DNA from 2 places in the Streptomyces sp. NBC_01261 genome. Region 2 is predicted to be linked to the other one. Evidence: predicted binding sites of a transcription regulator. Region 2 holds the regulator's gene; the other holds the start of a gene.

Region 1 (15,042 bases), 1.4 Mb from region 2:
CCAGATGGCGGCTGCTGGACACTCTGGGTATCGACGACCCGGGCGCTCACCTGGCCGAAGCCCCGGACTTCGACTTTCCCGGACCTGCCCAGGTGGTGTGGGGCATGGTGCCCACACCCTCGCCGGGATACGTCCTCCGGGAGGACCTGCTCCGACAGCTGCGCGAGAAACTGTCGACCGCGCAAGGAGATTCCGCGGCCTGCGCCCTGGTCGGACCGCCGTCGTCCGGCAAGACACAGCTCGCGGCGGAGTACGTACGCCGGTTCGCCGGGAACTACGACTTCGTGGGGTGGATCCGGGCCCGGGACCACGCGACACGACTCGGCGACGTCCGACGCTTCGGACCCACCCTCGCCCCCTACGCCAACGACATCCCCCAACTCCACGAACTCTTCCGGAAGTTGCGCGAGGCGAACCTCCGCTGGCTGATCGTCTACGACGGCTGGGACGACCTCCAGGACGCCAACGACCTGCTGATCAGCGGCGGCCACGCGCTGATCACCACGAAGGACGGGGCCTGGGCGGAGGCGGTCCCCGCGCTGAGGGTGTCCGCCCCCGAGGAGGAGAACCCGGCCGTACCGGCGACCGAGCGGGACGAACTCGTCCGACGCGCCCTCGTCCGAGTCCACGCCCCGGCCGGCGCGCAGGGTGTCGTATCGGCGAGTGGTTTCTTCCTGGCGCCCGGCTGGGTGGTCACCGCGGCCCACGTGGTCGAGGGCCGCGACCGGCAGTCGGGCGTCGGCGTCACCACGATGGACGGTCGCCGCCACCAGGTCGAACGGGTCCGTGACGTGGGCGGGTTGGCGCTGCTGCACGTCCCCGACGTGGACGGGGTCGACTGCCTGTGGCTCACCGACCGCCCGGCCGCCGGGAACGGACCGGCGACGCTGTACGGAGCCGAAGGGCCCCTGGACGCACCCCGGGTGGTCTCCACGGCGGCCGCGGTCACCGGACGGTTGGGCCGGGACACCCTCCTGCTGGACGGCGAGTCGATCCCCCTCGGAAGCGCGGGCGGCCCCGTCGTCGACGCACAGGACGGCTCCGTGGTCGGTGTCGTCAAGTCCCGGCGGGCAGACGGCGGCGGGAGGGGAGAGGCAGTCCGCATCGAGGAGTTGCGGGCGCTGTGCGAAGAGGGCCCCACGGGCGCCGAGTTGTGGCACGGCCTCGTACGGGCGCATGACCGGCACCACGCCGAGCGGTTCGCCGAGCGGGGGCTCCACATGACGTGGACCGGCGTCCAACTCGGGCTCACCGACCCACCGTCGCAGGCCCTCCCACCCGACGAGCGGACCGAACTCTACGGACTCCTCGCCGAGTTGGAGCCGCCCATCGAGCCGAAGACGGTCCTGGAACTGCTCGGGCCACGAGAACGGCCGGACGTTCTCCCGCGCCACTGGCGGGACGGCGCCGGATACCTGAACCACCTCGCCACCGACGAGCGCCTCCTCCTGTACGCCGCACGCGTCTGGGCCCACCAGGCCACCCGGAGCGGCCCGGCCCAGGCCCCGGCCCTCGCCGTGCTGCGGAACTGGACCGACATCGCCCGGCAGCGCCTCGCGGGTGAGGGCGGGCAGGACGTCGGCGCCGCCTTCAGCCGCGTGGACACGGACTTCACCCGGATCGGACCCGTTGTGCGCGTGAAGATCGAGCGCACCGGCCCCAAGGACTACGGCTGGCGCCTCGTCCTGGTGCGAGGCAGCGAGGATGCGGTCATGGAGGGGGACATGTCGGGAGCGCGGGCCGAAGACCTGCCGGAGCGGCTGTGCCGGCATCTCGTGGACGCACTTGCGGAGGCCGAGACGCCCGGTACCGTGGCATCCGTCCAATTCTCCCTGCCGACCGAGCTGTTGTGGGACCTCCCTGTGGAGAACTGGCGGCTGCCGGAGAGGAGCGCCCTCGGATGGGAGCGGAACGTCTTCGTACGCAGCGAGTACGGTATCGGCCGTTATCCGCCTCGGGAGTGGCGGCAGCGCTGGGATGCGGTGTCCGGCGGCCCGCTGCAGGGCCTCCGGCTGCACGGGACGGGCACCGTCGACTGGACTAGGACGTCCCTCAACGCGGTACCGCTCCTGTGCCGGCACGCCGACGAGACCACGCCGACCACCGGCCTCGACCAGGCCAAGTCCCTGGGCTTCCCCCTCGTGCTGTGGAGCCGAGCGGCGACCCACACCGACTGCGCCGACTTCTACGAGCGAGCCGAGGACCTCCTGCGGCAGACCGGCACCGCCCGTGAACTCGTCGCACAGGTCTGCTACTTGAGGGCGTACAGCGCCACCCGCCACGCCTCCGAAGCCGCCTGGGCCCGCCACCTCGCCGTCTTCTGCGATCCCCCCGACGACCGCTGACCGTACGGCAATGGGCCCGCCCCCGAGTCATCAAGACTCGGAGCCGGGCCCACCGTAGAACCGGTCGAGACCTACGCCTCGAACACCTCCCGCACCAACTGCTCCTGCTCAGCCTGGTGCCGCTTCGCGGAACCGACCGCCGGGGACGACCCGTGCGGGCGGGAGATCCGCCGCAGCCGCTCCCCGTGAGGAACATCCGCGCCGACCGCCAGGTCCAGGTGGTCGATCAGGTTCAGGGCGATGAACGGCCAGGCGCCCTGGTTGGCCGGCTCCTCCTGGGCCCAGAGGTACTTCTCGGCGTTCGGGTACTTGGCGATCTCGGCCTGGACCTCGGCACCGGGCAGCGGGTACAGCCGCTCAAGGCGGATGATCGCCGTGTCCGTGGAGCCGCGCTTGACCCGCTCGGCGTCCAGGTCGTAGTACAGCTTGCCCGTGACGAAGACGACCTTGCGGACGGCCGCCGGGTCCGTCACCGACGCGTCGCCGATGACCGGGCGGAACTGGCCCGTCGTGAACTCCTCCGTCTTCGACGCGGCGGCCTTGAGGCGCAGCATCGACTTCGGGGTGAAGACCACCAGCGGCTTGTGGTGCGGGTTGTGCACCTGCCACCGCAGGAGGTGGAAGTAGTTCGACGGGAGGGTCGGCATCGCGACCGTCATGTTGTTCTGCGCGCAGAGCTGGAGGAAGCGCTCCACGCGGGCCGAGGAGTGGTCCGGGCCCTGGCCCTCGTAGCCGTGGGGGAGCAGGAGGGTGACGCCGGACGTCTGGCCCCACTTCTGTTCCGCCGCCGAGATGTACTCGTCGACCACCGACTGCGCGCCGTTGACGAAGTCGCCGAACTGCGCCTCCCACATCACGAGCGCGTCGGGGCGGGCCAGCGAGTAGCCGTACTCGAAGCCCATGACCGCGTACTCGGAGAGGAGGGAGTCGTAGACGTTGTAGCGCGCCTGCTCCTCGGAGAGGTACTGGAGCGGGGTGTAGTCCTCGCCCGTCTGGCGGTCGATGAGGACCGCGTGGCGCTGGCCGAACGTGCCGCGGCGGGAGTCCTGGCCGGAGAGGCGCACCGGGGTGCCCTCCAGCAGCAGGGAGCCGATCGCCAGCGTCTCGCCCATGCCCCAGTCGATCGTCCCGTCCTCGACCATCGTCGCCCGGCGCTGCAGCTGGGGCAGCAGGCGCGGGTGGACGTGGAAGGTGTCCGGGATGTTGACCTGGGACTCGGCGATCCGCTTCACGACCTCCGAGGAGATCGCCGTGGAGACCGCGACCGGGAACTCCGCCTGCGGGTCCGACATCGGGGCGGCACCCGGCTGGGCGGTCGCCTCGCGGACCTCCGTGAAGACCTTCTCCAGCTGGCCCTGGTAGTCCTGGAGCGCCTGTTCGGCTTCCTCAAGGGTGATGTCGCCCCGGCCGATCAGCGACTCGGTGTACAGCTTGCGCACCGAGCGCTTCTTGTCGATCAGGTCGTACATCAGCGGCTGGGTGAAGGCCGGGTTGTCCGACTCGTTGTGACCGCGGCGGCGGTAGCAGATGAGGTCGATCACCACGTCCTTGTTGAACGCCTGACGGAACTCGAAGGCCAGCCGCGCGACGCGGACCACGGCCTCCGGGTCGTCGCCGTTCACGTGGAAGATCGGGGCCTCGATCATGCGCGCCACGTCCGTGGCGTACATCGACGAACGCGAGGACTCCGGGGCGGCCGTGAAGCCGACCTGGTTGTTGATGACGATGTGGATCGTGCCGCCGGTGCGGTAGCCGCGCAGCTGGGACATGTTGAGCGTCTCGGCCACCACGCCCTGGCCCGCGAAGGCCGCGTCACCGTGCAGGGCGAGGGGCAGGACCGTGAAGTCCGTGCCGCCCTTGTTGATGATGTCCTGGCGGGCGCGGACGATGCCCTCGATGATCGGGTCGACCGTCTCCAGGTGCGACGGGTTCGCCGCGAGGGTGACCTTGATCTGCTCGCCGTCCAGGCCGGTGAAGGTGCCCTGGGCGCCCAGGTGGTACTTCACGTCGCCGGAGCCGTGCATCGACTTCGGGTCGAGGTTGCCCTCGAACTCGCGGAAGATCTGGGCGTACGACTTGCCGACGATGTTCGCGAGAACGTTGAGCCGGCCGCGGTGGGCCATGCCGATGACGACCTCGTCGAGGCGCGACTCGGCCGCGCTGTCGATGACCGCGTCCAGCAGCGGGATGACCGACTCGCCGCCCTCAAGGGAGAAGCGCTTCTGGCCGACGTACTTCGTCTGCAGGAAGGTCTCGAAGGCCTCGGCCGCGTTCAGGCGGCGCAGGATGCGCAGCTGCTCCTCGCGCTCCGGCTTGGAGTGCGAGCGCTCGATGCGGTCCTGGATCCACTTGCGCTGCTTCGGGTCCTGGATGTGCATGAACTCGATGCCGGTGGTGCGGCAGTAGGAGTCGCGCAGCACGCCCAGGATGTCGCGCAGCTTCATCAGGGACTTGCCGGCGAAGCCGCCGACCGCGAACTCCCGCTCCAGGTCCCACAGGGTGAGGCCGTGCTCGGTGATGTCCAGGTCGGGGTGCTTGCGCTGGCGGTACTCCAGCGGGTCGGTGTCGGCCATGACGTGGCCGCGGACCCGGTAGGAGTGGATCAGCTCGAAGACGCGGGCGGCCTTCGTCACGTCGTTGTCGTGCGACGCGTCGATGTCCTTGAGCCAGCGGACCGGCTCGTACGGGATGCGCAGCGCCTCGAAGATCTCGTCGTAGAAGCCGCTCTCGCCGAGCAGGAGGTTCGCGACGATCCGCAGGAACTCGCCGGAGGCGGCGCCCTGGATGACCCGGTGGTCGTAGGTCGACGTGAGCGTCATGACCTTCGAGATGCCGAGCTTGTTGAGGGTGTCCTGGGAGGTGCCCTGGAACTCCGCCGGGTAGTCCATGGAGCCGACGCCCATGATGACCGACTGACCGGGCATCAGGCGGGGGACCGAGTGGACGGTGCCGAGGCCGCCGGGGTTGGTCAACGACACGGTGACGCCCGTGAAGTCATCCATCGTCAGCTTGCCGTCGCGGGCGCGGCGGACGATGTCCTCGTAGGCCTGCCAGAACTCGAAGAAGTTCAGCGTCTCGGCCTTCTTGATGCCGGCGACGACGAGCTGGCGGTCGCCGTTGGGCTTCACCAGGTCGATGGCGAGACCGAAGTTGATGTGCTCCGGCTTGACCAGGGTCGGCTTGCCGTCCTTCTCCTGGAAGGAGTGGTTCATCGACGGCATGGCCTTGATGGCCTGCACCATCGCGTAGCCGATGAGGTGGGTGAAGGAGATCTTCCCGCCCCGGGCACGCTTCAGGTGGTTGTTGATGACGATGCGGTTGTCGAAGAGCAGCTTGACCGGGACCGCGCGCACCGACGTGGCGGTGGGGACCTCGATCGAGGCGTTCATGTTCTTCGCGACCGCGGCGGCGGGACCGCGCAGGGTGACGAACTCCGGGCCACCGACGGCCTCGACCGCGGGCTCGGCCTTCTTCGGCTGAGCGGCCGGGGCCGCCGCCTTCGCAGGCGCGGGAGCCGGGGCTACGGCCTTCACCGGCGCCGGAGCGGCGGCTGCGGGCGCCGGCGCGGGGACCGCCGGAGCGGCAGGCGCGGCAGGAGCGGCCGGAGCCTGGGCCGGGGCGGCGGGTGCCGCCGGGGCCGGGGTGGTTCCTACGGCCCCCGCGGCCGCAGTACCCGCCGAAGTCGAGGTCGGGGCGGCAGCCGCGCCCGGCTTGTAGTCGGCGAAGAAGTCCCACCAGGCTCGGTCTACCGAGTTCGGATCCTGGAGGTACTGCTGATAGATCTCGTCGACGAGCCACTCGTTGGGCCCGAACGCCGCCGCGGGATTCTTACCCGCGGCTTGGTCGGACTCGGTCGAGATGGTCGAGTTACTGGGGGACTGTGACGACACGGCGGCAACCGCCCTCTTCCGCTTCACAAGGTGATGGACAGCGGGAATTAAGGCTACGCCCCCATGACCGCCAAGGTCGGGTCGGGCCGGTCCATCGTCGCGTAAGTCACATCGGAAAGTGTGTTTCGAGCATCGAAATGGCGGGAAACAAGCGTGGTTCCGCTGCGGAAGGGTCGCGTCGATGCGGGCCGGACGCGCCGATGGCGCGGGCCTGTGCCTGATCACACGTGTCCGCCAGCGCGGACCGTCGTGGATCTTTGGGCTCCGGTTCGAACTTTACGTCAACTTGGCACGGAAGACAGTCCCGGGAGGGTGACGATGATCCGGCAGCCACGGTCGGATTCGGCCACACCGATCCGGCCGCCGTGCAGATCCACCGCCCAGCGGGCGATCGCCAGACCGAGGCCCGTACCGCCGTCGCTGCCCGGTCCGTGCGGCGAGCTGACCGCTCCCCGGTTGAACCGCTCGAAGATGTGCGCCCACTGCGCCTTCGGGATGCCGGGCCCCTCGTCCAGGACCTCCAGCTCCAGCGACTCCGGCCGCGCCCCGCGCCGCGCCTTCACCGTCACCCGGCCGTGCGCGGGGCTGTGCTTGACCGCGTTGTCGATCAGGTTGGCGACGACCTGGTGGATGCGCTCCGGGTCGGCGAGCGCGGTCAGCTCCGGCGGGGACACGTCCAGGTGCAGATGGACGTCCGTCCGCGTGTGACTCCCCGAGCCCGACGCGATGCCCGCGCGCGCGGAGGCGACCATGTTGGCCTCCTTGAGCACGCCCGAGAGATACGGCCACACCTCGAAGCGGCGCGTCTTCAGCGGTACGACGCCGTTGTCCAGCCGGGAGAGATCGAGCAGCGTCTCGACGAGACGTCCCAAGCGCTCCGTCTGCTTCAGCGCCGTCCGCATGGTCTCCGGATCGGCGGCCGAGACGCCGTCGACGACGTTCTCCAGGACGGCGCGCAGGCCCGCGATGGGGGTGCGCAGCTCGTGCGAGACGTTCGCGACGAGTTCCTTGCGCTGGCGCTCCTGCGCCTCCAGCTCGTCGGCCATGACGTTGATCGTCCCGGCCAGGTCGCCCAGTTCGTCACGGCGGTTCTCGCGCACCCGGCGCGTGTAGTCACCGCGCGAGATCGACCGGGCCACCGTGTTCATCTCGTCCAGCGGCGCGGTGAGCGAATGGGCCACGAACTGCGTTATCAGCAGTGTGGCGATCATCGAGAAGACCGTGATGAAGCGCAGCTCCGTCGCCGTGCGCATGGCGATCATCATCAGCCCGGTGGTGATGAGCACCGCGATGACGACCAGCGCGCCCAGCTTGGTCTTGATCGAGAACGGGCGTACGCCGCCCCAGGGTTCCCCGGGGCTCCTCCGTGACGTCGGCCCGTCGTTCATGGCGTCGGGGTCTCCAGTGCGTAGCCGACGCCGTGCACCGTGCGGATCCGCTCGGCGCCGATCTTCCGGCGCAGCGCCTTGATGTGGCTGTCGACGGTGCGGGTGCCGGAGGCGTCCGCCCAGTCCCACACCTCGGCGAGCAGCTGCTCGCGCGAGAGCACGGCGCGCGGGGTGTTCGCCAGGCACACCAGCAGGTCGAACTCGGTGGGTGTGAGGTGAACGTCCTCGCTGCGCACCCGTACCCGGCGCTGCGCGTGGTCGATCTCCAGCTCGCCGAGGCGCAGGATGCCCGAGCGCGGGGTGGACGCGGCCACCACGGCACGCTCCACCCGGCGCAGCAGGACGTGCACGCGCGCCGCCAGCTCCCGCATCGAGAACGGCTTGGTCATGTAGTCGTCGGCGCCGACCCCGAGCCCGACCAGCATGTCGGTCTCGTCGTCGCGCGCGGTGAGCATCAGCACCGGCACCGGGCGGGCGGCCTGCACACGGCGGCAGACCTCCAGCCCGTCGAAGCCGGGCAGCATGATGTCGAGGATCAGCAGATCGGGCTGCCAGGCCTCGGCGGTGTCGACGGCCGAAGGCCCGTCGCCCGCGGTCTGCACGAGAAATCCCTCGGCGCGCAGACGGGCCGCGATGGCGTCGACGATCGTCGGATCGTCCTCGACCACGAGCACCCGGCGCTGCGCGCCCGGCGTGGCCGTGGCCGTACCGTTGTGGGAGGTGTGTGTCTGCTCCATCGCCCGCCCCTGAAGTGTGCTTTCCGGAACCAGTGGGGTGATCCCATGACTGCTCTTGACGCTTGAATGATCTGCGCCAGGCAAGCAGAGTACGGGGAGTGACGTCGCCTTTGCTATCCAGGTCGTACGGCGAGATGCACGACGTCGGGAACTCCTCGGGCAACCGGGATCTCTTCGGTACGCACCCGTTGGAACCCGGCATTCCATAAGGTTCGCTCAAATTCCGGAGAGGGCTGCGCCGACCATACGGCGAGTACCCCGCCCGGTCTCAACACCCTTGCGCAGCTTGCCAGTCCGGCCGGTGAGTAGAGGCTGTCGTTGCCCTCGGTGACGGTCCAGCCGGGGCCGTTGTCGATGTCGAGACAGAGCGCGTCGAAAGTGGCGCAAGTCTCATTGACGAATGCGACCAGGTCCGTTTTCACAATTTCGGTCCGCGGGTCGGCGAGAGCGTCCGCGGAGAGCGCCGACAAGGGCCCCGATCGGTGCCATTCGACGATCGCGGGTTCCCGTTCGACGACCGTGATCCGCCCCCAGCGGGGATCGGCGGCGGCATGAGCGAGCGAGAACCCGACACCGAGCCCGCCGATCAACACGTCCGGCGCTCCATCGGGTTCGGGGCGCGAGTCGAGGGCATCGCGTGCGGCGTCGACCAGCAGCCGCTCCGACCGCCCGTCCGAAGTGTCCATGAGGAAGCACCCGTTGGCGATGATCTGGAGCAACTCCCCGTGCCGGCGCAGCACCACCTCGCCGTAGGGGCCCTCGCGACGGTCCAGGACGACGGGGGTGTCGTACGGGGAGGTGCTGTCGTACGCGGCGGTGTCGTACGCGGTGGTCATGCGATCCATCCTGGCAGTTTCACCGGATCGTGCGGCCGAATTAACCCAGGGCGAACACGTCCGGGTGCAAGGTACCTGCGGACGCGCGGGAAGGCTTTCAGGTTGCTGTGAATCGGCCCTCGCGTGGCGTCGGTCATAGACAGGGGCAGGTGGGACGGCGAAGGGTGGGGTGTGAACCGGAAGGAGCGCCTCACCGTGGAACGGATCGCGACGGCCGACACCCAGGCCTCCGCCACGCCTCAGGGCGGGCCCTTGGCCGATGAGTCCGGGTTGTTGGACGCGATGCCGAGACAGCGGGAAGTGCTGGAAACGGCCGGGGAGTTGGCCTTCCCGGTTCAGGTTCAGGGCCAGGGGCAGGCGTTGGCCCTGGCGGCGGTGTCCGTCTCGGCGTCCACCCCCGCCGTCCCCGGAGAATCGCGCGTCCTGCTCGCACTCCGCGGCCTCCACCCCTGGCGGCTGCTGCCCACGCCCACCGGGACGCCGTTCACCTTCTGTTACGGGTTGCTGCTCGTCGTGACGTCACTGGTGGCGCAGTACGCCGATCCGACCTTCGTGAACCAACTCCACCAGGCGTCCAGCACCGACGTCACCCACCTCCTCCGCGACCCGTTCCTCGTGCTGGTCGCCAGCGCGCTGTGGATCGTGGGCGGGATGGTGTCGCCGTACGCGTTCCTGTTCCTGCTCGTACTGACCGCGCTGGAACGCCGGATCGGCGGGGTACGGGCGGCCGGTGTCTTCCTCTTCGGGCACATAGTGGCCACGCTGGCGACCGAAGGCACCGTGGGATTCGCGGTGTTGGTGGGCCACCTCCCCGACAGCTCCCTCCACCGCCTCGACTACGGCATCAGCTTCGGCGTGGCGACGAGCATAGGAGCGCTGGCCGGCCTCCTCCGACCGTGGCTCGGCCTCCCGCTGATCACCCTGTTCGGCTGGTCACTGGTCACGGACCTGATCGCGTTCACCGACCCCATGACGAACTGGGGCCACCTGATCTCGCTGACGATAGGTGTCGCGACGTGGCCGTTGACACGGCGGTGGGCGCGGGCGGCGCAGGCGAATCGAGCCGCAGGGGTGGCTGGGGCGGCCCGGGTTGAGGTTGCGGGGGTCTAACTCCCTGGCTGCCTGGCCGCGTTCAGCTACTTCTCCGGTCCCGGGACTCCAAGGTGGCGCTCTTCCGGGGAGGTTGCTCCGGTGACCACACGTACGGCGTGGTCGTGGTGATCGCCCGGAACCCCAGTCGGCGCAGGATCGGCGCGCTGTCGTCCGAGGCGTCCACCTGCAGATACGGCACTCCGCGGGCGACGGCGAGAGCGGCTCGGGTGGCCACGAGGGCGCGGTAGATGCCCTTGCCGCGCCACTCGGCGCGGGTCGAGCCGCCCAGCATGTTGGCGAACTCCGTCCCCGGCCGGAAGGCGAGCCAGGCCGCGGAGACCATCTCGCCCTCCGCCTCCACGGCGTAGACGGCCATCTCGTCCGGAGCGGCGGCGATCCGGCCGAGCAGGTCGGTGGCCAGCCAGTTCAGGTCCATGTCCCAGACGGCCGACTGCAGGGCGCCGATCCGCCGCAGGTCCGCCACGGCGGTGACCCGGCGGATCGTGACCCCGTCCGGCAGCACGGGCTCTCCTACGGCCATCTCCTCGGCCGGCCCGATCAGCACGGTCTCCGGTTCCTCGGGCACGAACCCCGCCGCGCGCAGCCGGTCGGTGAGGTCGGCGGGCACGTCGTGGGAGCGGGTCTTCCACTCCACGCTCTCCCCGCGCGCCGCGAAGAAGTCCCGCTGCCGCACGATCAGTTCGTCCAGCTCCCGCCCCTGCACCCCCAGGTCACGCGGCCCGCTCACGAACCCCCGGAACTGCCCGACGATCCGTAGCAGCGGCCCGTCCTTCTCGTACGTCACTCCGGCGGGCGGGACGGGTGGGGTGCCGCGCATCTGGTTGTCGTAGGCGGAGAGGAGGGTCTGGGTCTCGGTTTCCGGTTCTGTCACGGGGCGACGGTACGGGGAGGTGTGCGAGCCGGGGCAACTGGTTATCGGCGGGCGGTGGTCGTCTTGATGTGTCCGATGCCGCGAGTTCGACGCAGTTGTTGTCCCCCGACCCGGAGTCAGCGTGAGGTGTCGGCGATGCCGTCGCGAAACTCCTGGAACGCGTGCCAGCCCGAGGGTCCTCCCGGAGTGATCAGGTCTCCTGAGGAACAGTCCAGGACCTTGCAGCCGAAGGCGCCCGCGAGGCGGAAGACGGAGGGGAGCACGTCGTCGCCGGAGCCGCGGACGTGGAGCATGATCGAGTCCACGGGATCGTCCGAGCCGATGTTGAGTTCGATGGACCAGGTGGGTCCGGTGAGGTCGCCCCAGGTGGGATCCGAGAGGTCGGCTGAGGGCTCGGCCCTGCTCACGGTCGCGAGGACCTCGTGCAGTGGGCCGAGTGGGCGCGGGGTGTAGTCGTCGGGTATGTCCTGCGCCGAGGTGATGTCGTCGGGCAGGTTGAGGAGAAGAACGTCCCAGCTCATGTGGACCTTCCGGATGGGGAACGGGTGGTTGCGCTGTCGGCGGGGGTTCAGATGAGGCTGAGCTGTTCTCCTGGCGGCTGGGGCGCGAGAGTGCCGCGGAGTCGGCTGACGGTCGCCCGCCAGGGGCCGCCGTCCGGTCCCTCCCAGAGCTCCAGGAGTTCGGACGGCTCGGTCAGGACGCGGTCGAGGGCCTGGAGGGCGAGGGCGCGCAGACCGGTGAGGTCGGGGAGCGGCTCGTCCGGTCCGTAGACGGGGTGGGCGGGCTCGCCGCCAGGGCATTGTGCGGCGACCAGGGCCGCTCCCGCGACGGCTTCGTCGCCGACGCGCGCGTCGAGGAGATCGACGGTGTCGGCCGCCCGGGCGAGCGTGTCCCGCACCAAGCCCTGACGCGCGTCCGGAGAGGCGTCGTCGAGGTCGCCGCACCAGTCCGCAGCGGTGTCGTTGTCGAAGGGGCCGGTGTCCCAGGTGCCCATGCGTCTCTCCTGAGTCGTGATCGAGATCGTGCTGGCGTCGCGTCAGGGGATCGTGGCAGGCGCCACTGACATCGACTGCCGAGGCCGACTGCCGATGCCGACCGCCGATGCCTGCCGTCGAGATGGGGTACCGAGCCCCGGCCGCCCCGTCAGCGCACCCTGCGAACGCACCCCGCTCCCCGGGAAGCCCCTGCCTCCTTTCCGTGTTGACCTGCACAGAACCCGGCGCACTGCGGCTGATCGCTCACGGCGAACACCGGGTGGGGAACAATCGAAGACTCCCAAGCATTGAGTCGGCATAGCTCAACTTGACTGCCTAAGGGGAGATCATGGCTTCGACGTCCACACCGCTCACCCTGCCCGTGCTGCCGCTCGACGACGAGGTCGTGCTGCCCGGAATGGTGGTTCCGCTGGACCTGAACGACACCGATGTACGCGCCGCCGTGGAGGCCGCGCAGGCCGCCGCGGGGTCCGAGCCCGGAAAGCCCAAGGTCCTGCTGGTGCCACGCATCGACGGGACCTACGCGAGCACCGGCGTGCTCGGCACCATCGAGCAGGTCGGCCGGCTGGCCGACGGTGACCCGGGTGCGCTGATCCGCGGCCGTAGCCGCGTGAAGATCGGGGCCGGGACCACCGGTCCTGGTGCCGCGCTCTGGGTCGAGGGCACCGCTCTCGACGAGAGTTTGCCCGAACCCCTGCCCGGCTCCGTTTCCGAGCTGGTGAAGGAATACAAGGCGCTGGCCACCGCCTGGCTGCGCAAGCGCGGGGCCTGGCAGGTCGTCGACCGCGTGCAGGCCATTGACGACGTGTCCACGCTTGCCGACAACTCCGGTTACTCGCCCTTCCTCACCACTGACCAGAAGATCGAGCTGCTGGAGACCACCGACCCGGTGGCCCGGCTGAAGCTCGCCACCCAGCACCTGCGCGACCACCTCGCCGAGCAGGACGTTGCCGAGACCATCGCCAAGGACGTGCAGGAAGGCGTCGACAAGCAGCAGCGTGAGTTCCTGCTGCGGCGCCAGCTCGATGCCGTCCGCAAGGAACTGCGCGAACTGAACGGGGACACGAGCGACGGCGAGGAGTCCGACGACTACCGGGCCCGCGTCGAGGCCGCCGATCTTCCCGAGAAGGTCCGCGAGGCCGCGCTCAAGGAGGTCGAGAAGCTGGAGCGGTCCTCCGACCAGTCGCCCGAGGGGTCGTGGATCCGCACCTGGCTGGACACCGTTCTTGAACTGCCTTGGAACGAAAGGACCCAGGACGAGTACGACATCCAGGGCGCCAAGGCGATCCTCGACGCCGAGCATGCCGGTCTGAACGACGTGAAGGAGCGCATCACCGAGTACCTGGCCGTGCGCAAGCGGCGCGCGGCGCGGGGGCTGGGTGTTGTCGGGGGCCGACGCGGTGGTGCCGTGCTCGCCCTCGTGGGGCCGCCCGGTGTCGGCAAGACCTCGCTCGGAGAGTCCGTCGCGCACGCGATGGGGCGGAAGTTCGTCCGGGTCGCGCTGGGCGGGGTCCGGGACGAGGCCGAGATCCGTGGACACCGGCGTACGTACGTGGGTGCCCTCCCCGGTCGTATCGTCCGGGCCATCAAGGAGGCCGGGTCCATGAACCCGGTGGTCCTGCTGGACGAGATCGACAAGGTGGGGTCCGACTACCGGGGCGACCCGGCGGCGGCACTCCTCGAAGTGCTCGACCCCGCGCAGAACCACACCTTCCGCGACCACTACCTGGAGGTCGAACTCGACCTGAGCGACGTGGTGTTCCTGGCGACGGCCAACGTGCTCGAAGCCATCCCGGAGGCGCTGCTCGACCGTATGGAACTGGTACGGCTGGACGGTTACACCGAGGACGAGAAGGTCGTCATCGCCCGTGACCACCTGCTCCCGCGCCAGCTGGAGCGGGCGGGGCTCAAGGACGACGAGGTCGTCATCGACGAGAGCGCGCTGCGCAAGCTCGCCGGCGAGTACACCCGTGAAGCGGGCGTCCGCACCCTGGAGCGGTCCGTCGCCAGGCTGCTGCGCAAGATCGCGGCCCAGCACGAACTGGGCCGGCGCGAGCTGCCGTTCACGGTGACCGACGCCGACCTGCGCGGTCTGCTCGGACGGCCGCACCACGTGCCCGAGTCCGCCCAGGACCCGGCCGAGCGCCGTACGGCCGTACCCGGTGTCGCCACCGGCCTCGCGGTCACCGGCGCGGGCGGTGACGTCCTCTACGTCGAGGCGTCGCTGGCCGACCCGGAGACGGGCGCGGCGGGCCTGACCCTGACCGGTCAGCTCGGTGACGTGATGAAGGAGAGCGCGCAGATCGCCCTGTCCTTCCTCCGCTCGCACGGCGCCGAACTGGAGCTGCCGGTGGGCGACCTGAAGGACCGGGGCGTGCACATCCACTTCCCGGCGGGTTCGGTGCCGAAGGACGGCCCGAGCGCGGGTGTCACGATGACGACGGCCCTGGCGTCGCTGCTCAGCGGTCGCCTGGTCCGCACGGACGTGGCGATGACGGGTGAGGTCTCCCTGACCGGTCGGGTCCTCCCGATCGGCGGCGTGAAGCAGAAGCTGCTCGCCGCGCACCAGGCCGGGGTCACCACCGTCATCATCCCGAAGCGCAACGAGCCCGACCTGGACGACGTTCCGGCCGAGGTCCTGGACAAGCTCGACGTCCACGCGGTGACGGACGTCCGCCAGGTCCTGGAGCTGGCGCTGGCGCCGGCCACGAACGGCGCGACGTCGGAGGTTCCGGTGGCGGCGTGACGGACGTCCACCGGTAGGTGAAGGCCCGGGGCCCCTTTCGCGAGGGGGCCCGGGCCTTTGTCGCACGTCCGTGTCCTGGGAAGGGGGTCCGGGCGACGCCGTTGGCCCAGGCCTGCGAAAT
Region 2 (15,042 bases):
CCCAGTTCCAGCAGCTGACGGCCGACCTGCTGGAGCGCTGCAAGACGCCGTTCCACAACGTCATCAAGGACGCCGGCATCTCCATCAACGAGATCGACCACGTCGTCCTCGTCGGTGGCTCCACCCGGATGCCCGCCGTCGCCGAGATCGTCAAGGAGCTGACCGCCGGCCAGGACGCCAACAAGGGCGTCAACCCGGACGAGGTCGTCGCCATCGGCGCGTCCCTCCAGGCCGGTGTCCTCAAGGGCGAGGTCAAGGACGTCCTGCTCCTCGACGTCACCCCGCTGTCCCTCGGTATCGAGACCAAGGGAGGGATCATGACCAAGCTCATCGAGCGCAACACCACGATCCCGACCAAGCGGTCCGAGATCTTCACCACCGCCGAGGACAACCAGCCCTCCGTGCAGATCCAGGTCTACCAGGGCGAGCGCGAGATCGCGGCGTACAACAAGAAGCTCGGGATGTTCGAGCTGACCGGTCTGCCGCCGGCCCCGCGCGGTGTCCCGCAGATCGAGGTCTCCTTCGACATCGACGCCAACGGCATCATGCATGTCACGGCCAAGGACCTCGGCACCGGCAAGGAGCAGAAGATGACCGTCACCGGCGGCTCCTCGCTGCCGAAGGACGAGGTCGACCGCATGCGCCAGGAGGCCGAGCAGTACGCGGACGAGGACCACCGTCGCCGCGAGGCCGCCGAGTCCCGCAACCAGGGCGAGCAGCTCGTCTACCAGACGGAGAAGTTCCTCAAGGACAACGAGGACAAGGTCCCCGGCGAGGTCAAGACCGAGGTCGAGGCCGCCGTCGAGGAGCTGAAGGCCGCGCTGAAGGGCGAGGACACCGCCGAGATCCGCACCGCCACCGAGAAGGTCGCCGCGGTCTCGCAGAAGGTCGGCCAGGCCATGTACGCCGACGCCCAGGCCACCCAGGCCGCGGGCGGCGACGCCCCGGGTGCCGAGGCGCCCAAGGCGGACGACGACGTGGTGGACGCCGAGATCGTGGACGACGAGCGCAAGGACGGTGCCGCGTGACGGAGGAGACCCCGGGCTTCGACGAGAAGCCCGACGTCCCCTCCGGCGCCACCCCCGACGACGCCGAGCCGCAGGCCGCCTCCCCCTCCAGCAGTGGGGAGGGGGCGGCCCCGGCAGGGGACGCAAGTGCACAGATCGCCGGTCTGACGGCCCAGCTGGACCAGGTGCGCAAGGCGCTCGAAGAGCGCACCGCGGACCTCCAGCGGCTCCAGGCCGAGTTCCAGAACTACCGCCGCCGGGTCGAGCGCGACCGGATCGCGGTCAAGGAGGTCGCCGTGGCGAACCTCCTGACCGAGCTGATGCCCACGCTCGACGACATCGGCCGCGCGCGGGAACACGGTGAACTCGTCGGCGGTTTCAAGTCGGTGGCGGAGTCGCTGGAGACCGCCGCGTCGAAGATGGGCCTGCAGCAGTTCGGCAAGGAGGGCGAGCCCTTCGACCCGACGATCCACGAGGCCCTCATGCACTCGTACGCGCCGGACGTCACCGAGACGACCTGCGTGGCGATCCTGCAGCCCGGGTACCGCATCGGCGAGCGCACCATCCGCCCCGCGCGGGTGGCCGTAGCCGAGCCGCAGCCCGGCGCCGCGCAGACCGGCAAGGCGGAGGACGAGTCCGAGGCCGCCGAGGAGAAGGACAACGGCCCTGAAGAGGGCTGACGCAGCTGACGCACCGAGCGGACCGAAGGAGGGACGTCGAGGATGAGCACCAAGGACTTCATCGAGAAGGACTACTACAAGGTCCTCGGCGTCCCCAAGGACGCCACCGAGGCCGAGATCAAGAAGGCGTACCGGAAGCTCGCCCGCGAGTTCCACCCGGACGCCAACAAGGGCAACGCCAAGGCCGAGGAGCGCTTCAAGGAGATCTCCGAGGCCCACGACATCCTCGGTGACCCCAAGAAGCGCAAGGAGTACGACGAGGCCCGCTCCCTCTTCGGCAACGGCGGCTACCGCCCGGGGCCGGGCGGCGCGGGCGGCGGCAACTTCAACTTCGACCTGGGCGACCTCTTCGGAGGCGGCGCCCAGGGCGGTGGTGGCGCCGGGGGAGCCGGCGGCTTCGGCGGCGGGATCGGTGACGTCTTCGGCGGCCTGTTCAACCGCGGCGGCACGGGCACGACCCGTACCCAGCCCCGGCGCGGCCAGGACATCGAGTCCGAGGTCACGCTCAGCTTCACGGAGGCCATCGAAGGGGCCACGGTGCCGCTGCGGATGTCCTCGCAGCAGCCCTGCAAAGCCTGTTCGGGCACCGGCGACAAGAACGGCACACCGCGCGTGTGCCCGACCTGCGTCGGCACCGGGCAGGTTGCGCGCGGCTCCGGCGGCGGTTTCTCGCTCACGGACCCGTGCCCGGACTGCAAGGGCCGCGGCCTGATCGCCGAGCACCCCTGCATGGACTGCAAGGGCAGCGGGCGCGCCAAGTCCTCCCGGACCATGCAGGTCCGGATCCCCGCGGGGGTCACGGACGGCCAGCGCATCCGGCTGCGCGGCAAGGGCGCTCCGGGTGAACGGGGCGGTCCCGGGGGCGACTTGTACGTCATGGTGCACGTCGACGCGCACCCCGTGTTCGGCCGCAAGGAAGACAACCTCACGGTGACGGTCCCGGTGACGTTCGCCGAGGCGGCACTCGGCGGCGAGGTCAGGGTGCCCACCCTGGGCGGACCCCCGGTGACGCTGAAGCTGCCCCCGGGCACGCCCAACGGCCGGACGATGCGCGCCCGCGGCAAGGGCGCGGTCCGCAAGGACGGCACCCGGGGTGACCTCCTTGTGACCGTCGAGGTGAGTGTCCCGACGGACGTCACGGGGAATGCTCGTGACGCACTGGAGGCATATCGAGAGGCGACCGCGGGCGAGGACCCGCGGGCGGAGCTGTTCCAGGCCGCGAAGGGAGCATGAGAGTGATGGACGGCCGTCGACGCAACCCGTACCAGCTGACCGAGGAGACCCCGGTCTACGTCATCTCGGTGGCGGCCCAGCTCTCCGGCCTGCACCCGCAGACGCTGCGCCAGTACGACCGCCTCGGCCTGGTCTCCCCGGACCGCACGGCCGGGCGTGGTCGCCGTTACTCGGCCCGCGACATCGAACTGCTGCGCACCGTACAGCAGTTGTCGCAGACCGAGGGCATCAACCTGGCCGGCATCAAGCGCATCATCGAGCTGGAGAACCAGGTGGTCGCGCTCCAGCAGCGCGTCTCGGAACTCCAGTCGGCGGTCGAGGGCGCGGCGGCGACGATGCAGCAGCGCGAGGCCGCGGTGCACGCGTCGTACCGCCGCGACCTGGTCCCGTACCAGGAGGTCCAGCAGACCAGCGCGCTGGTGGTGTGGCGGCCGAAGCGGCAGTCCTCGGACTGACGTCCACTCACTCACGGAAGGGGCCCGGAGGCTGCACCTCCGGGCCCCTTCCGCGTGCTCAGGATGTTCGGAAGGAGTTGGTTGTGCTGATCTTTGCCTTCTCATGAACTCCCGTTGAGTGGAGGGTCCGTAAAGAGCGTTTGGATGGGGTTCCGCAGCGTCTCCACATACCAAACGGAACGTGGCGTTGCCATCTCGTTAAGTAGTTCCGCTTGACGCCGGTGGTCGTGGCCGCGTTGGCTTTTCAGTCACCTGGGTTGCAATGCTGCACCCACGTCCGCACGGCACCAGAAGTGAGCTCCCAATGCGTCGTATCGCCATATCCGTGGCCGCGTCCTCGCTGGCCCTCCCCCTGGCCGCCTGTGGCGTGCTCAACTCGTCGGGGAGCAGCACGGACGCGACTCCGGCGAAGGGCAACGACATCACGGTGGGTGTGCTCATGCCGGAGAAGACGAACACGCGGTACGCGGAGTTCGACTTCCCGATCATGAAGGCGAAGATCCAGGAACTCACCTCGAACAAGGGCAAGGCCGACTACGAGAACGCCGGCGGCGTCGCGGCCACGCAGGACAAGCAGATGCAGAAGATGATCGACGAGAAGGTCGACATCATCGTGCTCGACGCCGTCGACTCGCACGCGATCCGGACCATGGTGAAGAAGGCCAAGACCGCGGGCATCCCGGTCATCGCCTACGACCGGCTGGCCGAGGGCCCGATCGACGCGTACGTCTCCTTCGACGGCGAACTGGTCGGCGAGGTGCAGGGCCGCTCCCTGCTGGAGGCGCTCGGCGGCAACGTGGACACCTCCGACAAGATCGTGATGATCAACGGCTCGCCGACCGACCCCAACGCCGCGGTGTTCAAGGGCGGGGCGCTGTCCGAGCTGCAGGGCAAGGTGACGATCGCCGAGAGCTACAACACCAAGGCCTGGGACCCGGTCGTGGCCCAGCAGGAGATGACCGAGGCGATCGACAAGCTCGGCAAGAACAACATCGCCGCGGTGTACTCCGCGAACGACGCCATGGCCGGCGGCATCATCAAGGCCCTGAAGGCGTCGGGCCTGACGAAGATCCCGCCCGTCACCGGCCAGGACGCCGAACTCACCGCCGTGCAGCGGATCGTCACCGGCGAGCAGTACATGAGCGTCTACAAGCCGTACCCCGACCTCGCCGAGGCCGCCGCGAAGATCGCGGTCGCCAAGGTCCAGGGCAGGGACATCGAGTTCGACGCCCTCACCCGTGACACGGTCGACAGCCCCACGAACAAGAAGATCCCCTCGCAGCTGGTGTCCGTGGTCGCGCTGACCCGGGACAACATCAAGTCGACGGTGGTCGCGGACGGGATCTACAAGATCTCCGACATCTGCACGGCCGACTACAAGTCGGCGTGCGCGGCGCACGGGCTGAAGTAGCCCGCCGCCCCGCCACGGAGTTCACGCCACGCGCGTGAACTCCACCGTCACCTCCGGCGGCCCGCCCGCCACCCCCCGGTAGATCCCCTTGTGCGGGGTCACGTCGTCGTAGTCGCGCCCCCGCCCCACCACCACATGGGACTCGTCGGGCCGGGTCCGGTTGGTGGGGTCGTAGCCGCACCAGTCGCCCGCCCAGTACTCGATCCAGGCGTGGCTCTGCCCGGCCACCGGGCGGTGCAGCTCCGCCTCGCGCTCCGGGTGGAGGTAGCCGGAGACGTAGCGGGTGGGCAGACCGAGGCCCCGCAGCAGCGCGATGGTCACATGGGCGATGTCCTGGCAGACGCCGGCGCCCTGTTCCCAGGCCTCGGCGGCGGACGTGTTCACGCCGGTGACACCGGGGAGGTACGCGACCCGGTCGGCGACCAGCGCGGAGACCGCCACCGCCGTCCCGTGCGGATCGAGTCCTCCGGCCGCCCTGCGCGCCTTCTTCAGCAGCTTGGGCGGGACCGTCGTACGGACCGTGGGGCCGATGAACTCCAACAGGCGTGAGTTCGTGGTCCGTTCGGTCACCTCCTGCCAGCCGGGGGAGGGGCCGAGCAGTTCCGGCGGAGACGTCTCGACCAGGCTCGACGCGGTGATCGTGAGGTCCGCGTGCGGGTCCATCAGGTCGAAGCCGGTGACCTGGGTGCCCCAGTAGTCCCAGTACGACCACGTCGGCGTCGTCGGGTTGACGGTCACGCGCGCGTCCAGCGTGGTCTGGCCGGGGAGTGTCAGTGGTGTCATCCGCACCTCGTTGTGGGAGGACACGGCCGCCTGCGCGTACGACACGCGGGTGGTGTGGCGGATGCGAAGCCTCCGGGTCATCTCAGGCTCCTTCCTGGGCCCACTCGACGGGCCCCTGGTACGGGAAGAACAACTCCGCGACCGCCTCCGCCGAGGCCATGCAGGCGTGCTGCAAGTCCTTGAGGAGGGCGGGCAGTTGCTCTTCCAAGGCGTGCGAGTCCAGGTATTCGAGGCGGGTGCGCAGCCGGCCGATGGGCCGCCGGGCCGGGTCCTGCCGCTGCCGCCCGAGCGCGGTGAGGCACTCCTCTGCGGTCGTCAGCGCGTGCAGCGCCGAACGCGGGAAGTCCCGGTCCAGCAGCAGGAATTCGGCCACGCGCGGGGTGTCGCCGAAACCGCCGTACACCCGCGCGTACGCCTCGTCGGCGCCCGAAGCGCTCAGCAGCGTCGGCCAGTCGGGCGCGTGCGCCGCGTCCAACACCCGTACCGACAGCAGCCGTACGGTCATGTCCACCCGCTCCAGGCTGCGGCCGAGGACGACGAAACGCCAGCTGTCGTCGCGGCTCATCGTGGAGTCGGCGAGGCCGAAGAACAACGCGGCGCGTCTGCGCACGAGTTCGAGATAGGCGTAGGGGCCCGTACGGCGGGCCGCGAGGCGTTGGTCGGCCAGGGCGTGCCAGGTGGAGTTGAGGCACTCCCACATCTCCGAGGAGACGGCTTCCCGGGCGCTGCGGGCGTTGAGCCGGGCGGCGCCGAGCGCGCCCTCGATGGAACAGGTGGACCGGGCGTCGAAGGCGAGCTGGTCCAACACCTGCTGCATGTGCACGCGTTGACCGCCCGCGTCGACCCCGAGGATCGCGTACAGCGACCGGCACGCCACGTCCTCGTCGCGCCAGGGGTCCTCCAGCAGGCGGTGCAGATAGGCGTCGAGGATGCGCCCGGTGTTGTCCGCGCGCTCGACATAACGGCCCGTCCACGTCAGGGCCTCGGCTATCCGGGAGAGGATCACGTCGTTCACTGCTGCTGCGCCCCTTCCTGGACGACCATGGGGTTGCCGTCGGGGCCGAGTTGACGGGGTGCCACCTCGGGCAGTGCGCCTTCCGGGATGCTCGGGCCGGGCTGTTCGGCGGGGCCCTCCGCGAGCACCCAGGTGTCCTTGGAGCCGCCGCCCTGGCTGGAGTTGACGATCAGGTTGCCCTCCTGGAGGGCGACGCGGGTGAGGCCGCCGGGCAGCACCCAGACATCGGTGCCGTCGTTCACGGCGAACGGGCGCAGGTCGATGTGGCGCGGTGCCATGCGTTCGCCCGCGAGGGTGGGGGAGGTGGACAGGGCGACGGGGCGCTGGGCGATCCAGCCGCGCGGGTCGGCGGCGACGGCTTTGCGAGTGCGTTCGATGGTCTTCGCGTCCGCCTTGGGCCCGATGACGATGCCCATGCCGCCCGCGCCGTCCACCGGCTTCACGACCAGCTGGTCGATCTGGTCGAGGACTGCCTCCAACTGCCCTGGCTCGTCGGGACGGTAGGACTCCACGTTGGGGAGAATCGGTTCCTCGGAGAGGTAGTAGCGGATGAGGTCGGGGACGTAGGTGTAGAGGAGCTTGTCGTCGGCGATCCCGTTGCCGACCGCGTTCGCGAGTGTGACGTTCCCGGCCTGGGCGGCGTTCATGATGCCCGGGCAGCCGATCACCGAGTCGGGGCGGAAGTGCAGCGGGTCGAGGAAGTCGTCGTCGAGCCGTCGGTATACGACATGGACGGGCACCTCGCCGCGCGTGGTCCGCATCCACACCCGGTTGTTGCGGCAGGTGAGGTCGTGCCCCACCACCAACTGCACGCCCATCAGCCGGGCGAGCAGGGCGTGTTCGAAGTAGGCGGCGTTTCCCGGCCCCGGGGTGAGGACCACGACCCGGGGATCCTGGGTGCCCGTGGGCGCGGCGGCCCGCAGAGCGGCCAGCAGTCGCCCCGCGTACCCGTCGACGGGGACCACGTGCTGCTCGGCGAAGAGCGAGGGGAAGATCCGCGTCATGGCTCTGCGGTTCTCGATGACGTACGACACCCCGCTCGGGACCCGCACGTTGTCCTCAAGGACCCGGAAGTCGCCCGCCTCGTCGCGCACGAGGTCGATGCCGGCGACGTGGATGCGGACCCCGCCCGGTGGCTCGACCCCCTGCGCGGCCCGATGGAAGTGAGCCGAGTTGAGGAGCAGCCGCCAGGGCACGACACCGTCCTCGAAGGCACGGCAGTGTGCGTACGCGTCGGAGAGATAGGCCTCCAGCGCCCGCACCCGCTGCGCCACCCCGCGCTGGATGAGGTCCCACTCCAGCGCGTCGATGATCCTCGGCACCAGGTCCAGTGGCCAGGGCCGTTCCTCGCCCGCGAAGGCGTAGGTCACGCCGCGGTCGGTGAACGCGCGGGCCATCTGGTCCGCGCGGAAGCGCAGTTCACTCGGCTCGATGGGCTGGAGTGCCGCCAGTACCGGCTCGTAGGCGGTTCTGACCTCACCCGGCCGCACAAACATCTCGTCCCACGCATCGGCCAACGCGTATGCGTCAAATATGTCCGCCATGAGGGGACGTTAAGTGCGATACGTAACACGACGATCTCTGAGTGATTTCCGGCAGCTCACGCGGAAAGGGATACGACGAGAGACGCGATGCTACTGGCCGGACACCCCCCAGCTTGTTGCAAGGTGAGGCACTGGAGGCCGGGAGATAGTGGTTGATATCGGAGGTTTTCGGGGCCTGTTCGAGGGGGAGCCGTGTTGCGGAGCAGGATCTGTCCGCGCATAGTTGCGCTGCAAAGAGCCGGGAACCGGGGGTGGGATGGGCGATGGCCGGGCACGGGACGGACGAGCATCCACACGGTGCTGACCGACTCTGCGACGCCGGGGACCGCGTGTACTCCCGGGCCGTACGGAGGGGCCGCGTACCGCGCACGGACGCCGAACCGGTGCCGTGCCTGCTGGAGCTGGCCCTCCTCCACCCGGACCCCGACGACATGGACTGGCTGGTCCCGACCGCCCCGCAGGAGGTCATGACCCGGCTGCTGCGCGGGGTCTACGACGAGGTCAGCGAGAGCCACCGGCGGGTGGGTTCGGCGGTCGCCGCCTTCGAGTGGTACGCCGGTCTCGGCCGCCGTATCCAGGCGTCCGCGATGGCGTCGGTGTCGCTGGAGGGCGGTGCCGCGATCCGCGTCCTGGACGGGCTCTCCCGGATCCAGGCGGCGATGGACGACGCGACCGAGGCCTGCACCGGCGAGGTCCTCACCGTCCAGCCCGGCGGCATCCGCCGCGAACCGGAACTCACCGAGGGCCTGCACCGGGCGGTCGCCCTGCGCTCACGCGGGGTACGGATGCGCGACCTGTACACCCACGTGGCCCGCCACGGCCAAGGACTCCTGAACTACCTGGAGTTGATGGGCGACGCGGTGGAGGCGAGGACGCTCGACGAGGTCGTCGACCGCCTGATCCTCTTCGACCGCACGGTCGCCTTCATCCCCGCCAACGCCGACCACACGATGGCCCTGGAGCTGCGCCACCCGGCGTTGATCGAGTACTTCGTCACGGTCTTCGACCGCCTGTGGCGCCTCGCCATCCCGGTGGCGGCGCCCCTGCCCGACACCGGCATCGAGGGCATCTCGCACCGCGAACAGTCCATCGCCGCCCTGCTCGCGGACGGCCACCAGGACGCGGTGATCGCGGAACGGCTCGGCATAAGCGTGCGGACCTGCCGCGCGCACATCGCCCGGCTGTCGGAGACCCTGGGCGCGGCGAGCCGTACCCAACTGGGCGTACGGATAGCCCAAGTCGGCCTGGACGGCGCCTCGTCCCGCCTCCCGGACGTCCCCGTCCAGCTCACCCCGGCGGATCGAGAATCCCCGACCGCCCGATGAGGTAGCCGAGTTGGGCCCGGCTCTCGCTGCCGAGGGTGGCGGCGAGTCCGGCTATGTGGACGCGGGCGGTGCGGATGTTCATGCCGAGGCGGTCGGCGATCACGGCATCGGTGTGGCCCTCGACGAGGAGGCCGGCTATGGCGCGCCGGCGCCGGCTGACGACGTCGGGGGAGAGGCGTCGGACGGATGTGGGGTGCATCGGGGTGGCGAGGTGCCGGAGGCGGTCGAAGACGTTGGCGAAGCAGTCGATCAGCGCGGGGTGGCGGATTTCCAGGGCGGGGCTGCGGTCCCTGCTGGCGGGGATGAAGGCGACCGCGTGGTCGATGACGATGAGACGGTCGGTGACCTCGTCCGGGGTGCGGGCCTCCGCGTCGCCCCGCGGCTGCTCGTAGCGGGCCAGGACGAGCGGCCGGTGGCGCTGGGTGTGCTGGTAGAGGGCGCGGATGTGGCCGCCGCGGTCGAGCAGGGCCTGGTCGCGGTCGAGCGCGACGGCCTGGGCCTCCGGACTGCGGGGGGTGAGGTCGGGCTGGATGGTGAGGAGCTCGCCCGTGGCGTCCGCCATGGCCTCGGTGATGGCCTGGTTGATGCGTTCCATGTCACCGAGGACCGTGATCATGGGGGTGCCCATGGCCGCCGTCCGGGAACCGTCGAGCCGCGTCAACGGTTCGAAGACGGACTCCAGGCGTTCCTCACGCCGTCGCTCGTCCGCGATGCGCTCCGCCGTCGCCGCAGCAGCCGATGGAGCACGGAGGCGGGCGGGACCGGTCGCAGGAACCCGGGATCCTCCACGTCGGAGTGCAGCAGCCCGAGATCGACCAGGCAGGGTGACTTCTCCGCGTCCTCGACAGCCACTCGCCCGTCGCGCAGCGCGCGGACGTACAGGCCCAGGCCCTCCGCGCACAGTTCCTCCGCCCCGTGCGTGTGCGCCTCGGTCACGGCTGCCCTTCTCCCTCCTGCGTCGGCTCGTCCTTCTGCAGGATTCCGGACTGGGCTATGAGGAAGCCGAGCTGGGCGCGGCTGCCGCTGCCCAGGGCCGTGGCGAGCTTGGCGATGTGGGCCCGGCACGTCCGCACGTTCATGCCCAGGCGGCGGGCGATGGCCTCGTCGACATGGCCCTCGACGAGGAGCTTGGCGATGGAGTGCTGGATGTCGGTGATGCCGTCGGCGGCGGTTTCGTAGGGGCTGCCGGCGCTCAGCGGTACCGCGCGGCTCCACATGAACTCGAAGACCTTGATCAGGTAGCTCACGAGACCGGGGTGCCGCAGTTCCAGGGCGACCTGACGGTCGTCCCGGATGGGGATGAAGGCGACGGTCTCGTCGCAGATGACGAGGCGCTCGACCAGCTCGTCGATGGTGCGGTACTCCACCTTGCCGTTGGCGAACTGGTCCACGTAGGCCAGCCGCTCCGGGATGTACCGGGCGGTGTGCTGGTACAGCGTCCGGATCCGTACGCCACGATCGGTCAGGGTCTTGTCGCGTTCCAGGCCCTCCATGATCCGGCGTTCGGGATGGCGGACGCTCGGCTGGACCGTCAGTACTTCGTTGCGGCACTGGTCCGTCGCCAGGTCGAGGGCACCGTTGATGCGGTCGAGACCCTCCAGCACCGTGATCGAGTGCTCCGGGGCCGATCCCTGGACGGTGAGCGTCATGAACGGCTCGAAGACCTCGGCCAGCTCCATGGACGTGCGCCTGCGTTCGGAGATCTCGCGTTCGAGCGGGTTCAGCCGCAGGGACAGCGCCACCGAGGGGGGTACCGGCCGGAGCCAGTTCTCGTCGTCCGGATCGGCATGGAGGAGGGCGAACTCCATCAGGCAGGGAGCGTCCTCCACGTCCACGCGTGCCACGCGTCCCGTGCGCAGTGCGTTGGCGTATACGCGCCTTCCTTCCTCACACAGTTCAGCGATCGTGTGGGGATGTGTCGCTTCTGTCGGATTTGTCGTCAAATCTCCACCCCCCAGGGTCCTGAACATGCAGGAACATGATGCACTCATTGTGTGGTCACGACGTGCCTGAATGAGCCATCGTCTTATCAGACGGGGGAAGAGGGGACCTTCAAGTGAGGACGAAGCCGACTATGCGTAAGAGAATGCTTCGCTCGGTGCTTGTCGCCGCCTTCTCCGCCGTTGTGGCCTTCGGAACGCTGAGTGGCCTTTCTGGTGCGAAGAGCGACATGCGGGCGGGGGACACTCAATGGTCATCGGTGAGGGCCGACGCCGCCATCGACGACGTCGTGGCCACGCCCGGCGACACCCAATGGTCGTGACATGACGACACCTCCCGACGACCGCAGCTTCCGCCGAGAAATGGCCACGGCCTACCGGTCCGGCTGGCACTTCATCGATCTGGCCACCGCCATCCCCCACAGCGGTGACTCGCTCATGGTGACCGTGTTCGGTGAGCCGGTCGTCGTGACGCGGGACGAGGACGAGGACGTACGGGCGTACCGGTGTCTGCGACGGCCCCGGGGGGCGCCGCAGCCAGTGCGATGTGCCATCCGGTACGGAATGATCTTTGTGAATCTTGACCAACGAGACCACCGGCTGGTGGAACCGGATGCCCCCGACATCCAGACCATCTCAGCCACCCCCCGCAGTGCCTGACGCGATTCCCCCGTCGTAACAAGATCGCTCAGGTGCTTCCCCCCGCAGCGGCGTCACCGTGACCTGAACACGGTGACGCCGCTGCAGTTTGTGCGAAATCTCCAGGTATCGGACGATCCCGGGTGGCTGAAAATCGGCGCTTCAGCCCTGCCCCGGCATTGCCCCCGGCGGCTTCCCCACCGCCTTCCCCATCGCCCGCGTCAGCTCGATCTCGATCACCACCCGGGACGGGTTCGGCGACGGCGCCCGCTCGTAACGCTCCGCGTACCGGCGCTCCGCCTCGGCGACCCGCTCACGTTCGGCGCGTACGAAGGCCCGGCCCTCCAGCGTCGCCCAGCGCCGCCCGTCCACCTGGCACACGGCGACCCGTGCCCCCTCGGGGCCGGCGGCCAGCACGTTCGCCACCTTCCTGCTCGACTTGTTCGCGATGACCCGAGCAAGGCGTGCCTCCGGGTCGTATGTCACTCCGACAGGGACGACGTGCGGGCTGCCGTCCGCGCGCGGGGTGGTGAGCGTGCACAGGTGCCGTTCCCGCCAGAAGCTGAGGTACGACGGGTCGGGATCGCCCGGGTCCACCGGATATGCGGCCATGGTCCCGGAACTTAGTCCCTCGATCCTCCCCGCCATTGCCTTGAGTGGAATAGACTCAACTTTGTGCACGTTGACCGTGTCATTCCGTGCACGAAGGTCGTAGGAGGAGGAGTACCGGAACGTGGACGCCGAGCTGACCAACAGGAGCCGGGACGCGATCAACGCGGCCAGCAACCGTGCCGTGACCGGGGGGCACGCCGATCTGACCCCGGCGCATCTGCTGCTCTCGCTGCTTGAGGGGCGAGGCCGACAAGCGAACGAGAACATCACCGACCTGCTGGCCGCCGTCGACGCCGACCAGGCCGCCGTACGGGCCGGGGCCGAGCGGGTGCTCGGTTCGCTGCCCAGCGTGACCGGGTCGACCGTCGCGCCCCCGCAGCCCAGCCGCGAGCTGCTCGCGGTGATCGCGGACGCCGGTGAGCGCGCGAAGGAGCTCGGCGACGACTACCTCTCGACCGAGCATCTGCTGATCGGGATCGCCGCGAAGGGCGGCGCGGCCGGGGACGTACTCTCCCAGCAGGGGGCCGGCGCGAAGAAGCTGCTGGACGCGTTCCAGAAGAGCAGGGGAGGGCGCCGGGTGACCACACCCGACCCCGAGGGGCAGTACAAGGCGCTGGAGAAGTTCGGTACGGACTTCACGGCCGCCGCGCGCGAGGGCAAGCTCGATCCCGTCATCGGGCGGGACCAGGAGATCCGGCGGGTCGTCCAGGTGCTGTCCCGCCGCACGAAGAACAACCCGGTTCTCATCGGCGAGCCCGGCGTCGGCAAGACCGCCGTCGTCGAGGGGCTGGCGCAGCGGATCATCAAGGGGGACGTGCCGGAGTCCCTGAAGAACAAGCGGCTGGTCGCGCTGGACCTGGGCGCGATGGTCGCGGGCGCGAAGTACCGGGGCGAGTTCGAGGAGCGGCTGAAGACCGTCCTCGCCGAGATCAAGGACTCCGACGGCCAGATCATCACCTTCATCGACGAGCTGCACACCGTCGTGGGCGCGGGCGCCGGGGGCGACTCCGCGATGGACGCCGGCAACATGCTGAAGCCGATGCTGGCCCGCGGCGAACTCCGCATGGTCGGCGCGACGACCCTCGACGAGTACCGCGAACGCATCGAGAAGGACCCGGCGTTGGAGCGCCGCTTCCAGCAGGTGCTGGTCGCGGAGCCGAGCGTCGAGGACACGATCGCGATCCTGCGCGGCCTGAAGGGACGCTACGAGGCGCACCACAAGGTCGTCATCGCGGACAGCGCGCTGGTGGCCGCCGCCACCCTCTCCGACCGCTACATCACCTCCCGTTTCCTCCCCGACAAGGCGATCGACCTCGTCGACGAGGCGGCGTCCCGCCTCCGTATGGAGATCGACTCGTCCCCCGTCGAGATCGACGAACTCCAGCGCTCCGTGGACCGGTTGAAGATGGAGGAGCTGGCGCTCGACAAGGAGACCGACGCGGCTTCCATCGAACGCCTGGAGAAGCTGCGCCGTGACCTCGCCGACCGCGAGGAGGAGCTGCGCGGCCTCAACGCCCGCTGGGAGAAGGAGAAGCAGTCCCTCAACCGGGTCGGCGAGCTGAAGGAGAAGCTCGACGAACTGCGCGGCCAGGCCGAACGCGCCCAGCGCGACGGCGACTTCGACACCGCGTCCAAGCTGCTCTACGGCGAGATCCCTTCCCTGGAGCGGGACTTGGAGGAAGCCTCCGAGGCCGAGGAGGAGGCATCCAAGGACACGATGGTGAAGGAGGAGGTCGGCCCCGACGACATCGCGGACGTCGTCGGCTCCTGGACCGGCATCCCCGCAGGCCGCCTCCTGGAGGGCGAGACCCAGAAACTCCTGCGCATGGAGGAGGAGTTGGGCCGCCGCCTCATCGGCCAGCGAGAGGCCGTAGGGGCGGTCTCCGACGCCGTACGACGCACCCGCGCGGGCATCGCGGACCCGGACCGCCCCACCGGCTCGTTCCTCTTCCTGGGCCCGACGGGCGTGGGGAAGACCGAACTGGCCAAGGCGCTCGCGGACTTCCTCTTCGACGACGAACGGGCCATGGTCCGCATCGACATGTCGGAGTACGGCGAGAAGCACAGCGTGGCCCGCCTGGTCGGCGCCCCGCCCGGATACGTCGGCTACGAGGAGGGCGGCCAGCTCACGGAGGCGGTGCGCAGGCGCCCGTACTCGGTGATCCTGCTCGACGAGGTCGAGAAGGCGCACCCCGAGGTCTTCGACGTCCTGCTCCAGGTACTGGACGACGGCCGCCTGACCGACGGCCAGGGCCGCACGGTCGACTTCCGCAACACGATCCTGATCCTCACGTCCAACCTGGGCAGCAACTTCCTGATCGACCCGGTCACCGGCGAGGACGAGAAGAAGGACCAGGTCCTCCAGGTGGTGAAGGCGTCCTTCAAGCCGGAGTTCCTG

The links. The regulator HspR, encoded in region 2, represses chaperone genes until heat shock. The targets are predictions, from matches to a motif close to TTGAGNNNNNNNNNCTCAA.
Region 1: the regulator HspR is predicted to act here: its motif matches at 12,463-12,481, upstream of lon (endopeptidase La).

The regions. Positions count from the first base shown of each region.
Region 1 covers NZ_CP108463.1:4,150,688-4,165,729, reverse strand. The annotation lists gene OG226_RS17880 (SAV_2336 N-terminal domain-related protein) at 1-2,345, shown strand, start outside; gene OG226_RS17875 (multifunctional oxoglutarate decarboxylase/oxoglutarate dehydrogenase thiamine pyrophosphate-binding subunit/dihydrolipoyllysine-residue succinyltransferase subunit) at 2,417-6,235, opposite strand; gene OG226_RS17870 (sensor histidine kinase) at 6,517-7,623, opposite strand; gene OG226_RS17865 (response regulator transcription factor) at 7,620-8,360, opposite strand; gene OG226_RS17860 (spermidine synthase) at 8,474-9,196, opposite strand; gene OG226_RS17855 (rhomboid-like protein) at 9,392-10,306, shown strand; gene OG226_RS17850 (GNAT family N-acetyltransferase) at 10,329-11,126, opposite strand; gene OG226_RS17845 (hypothetical protein) at 11,297-11,701, opposite strand; gene OG226_RS17840 (DUF4259 domain-containing protein) at 11,749-12,174, opposite strand; gene lon (endopeptidase La) at 12,504-14,921, shown strand.
Region 2 covers NZ_CP108463.1:5,513,298-5,528,339, reverse strand. The annotation lists gene dnaK (molecular chaperone DnaK) at 1-1,028, shown strand, start outside; gene grpE (nucleotide exchange factor GrpE) at 1,025-1,687, shown strand; gene dnaJ (molecular chaperone DnaJ) at 1,730-2,920, shown strand; gene OG226_RS24290 (heat shock protein transcriptional repressor HspR) at 2,926-3,375, shown strand; gene OG226_RS24285 (sugar ABC transporter substrate-binding protein) at 3,680-4,786, shown strand; gene OG226_RS24280 (transglutaminase family protein) at 4,808-5,650, opposite strand; gene OG226_RS24275 (alpha-E domain-containing protein) at 5,652-6,584, opposite strand; gene OG226_RS24270 (circularly permuted type 2 ATP-grasp protein) at 6,581-8,128, opposite strand; gene OG226_RS24265 (helix-turn-helix transcriptional regulator) at 8,392-9,453, shown strand; partial or broken gene OG226_RS24260 (helix-turn-helix transcriptional regulator) at 9,416-10,389, opposite strand; gene OG226_RS24255 (helix-turn-helix transcriptional regulator) at 10,386-11,423, opposite strand; gene OG226_RS24250 (hypothetical protein) at 11,552-11,716, shown strand; gene OG226_RS24245 (hypothetical protein) at 11,718-12,053, shown strand; gene OG226_RS24240 (pyridoxamine 5'-phosphate oxidase family protein) at 12,195-12,644, opposite strand; gene clpB (ATP-dependent chaperone ClpB) at 12,766-15,042, shown strand, end outside.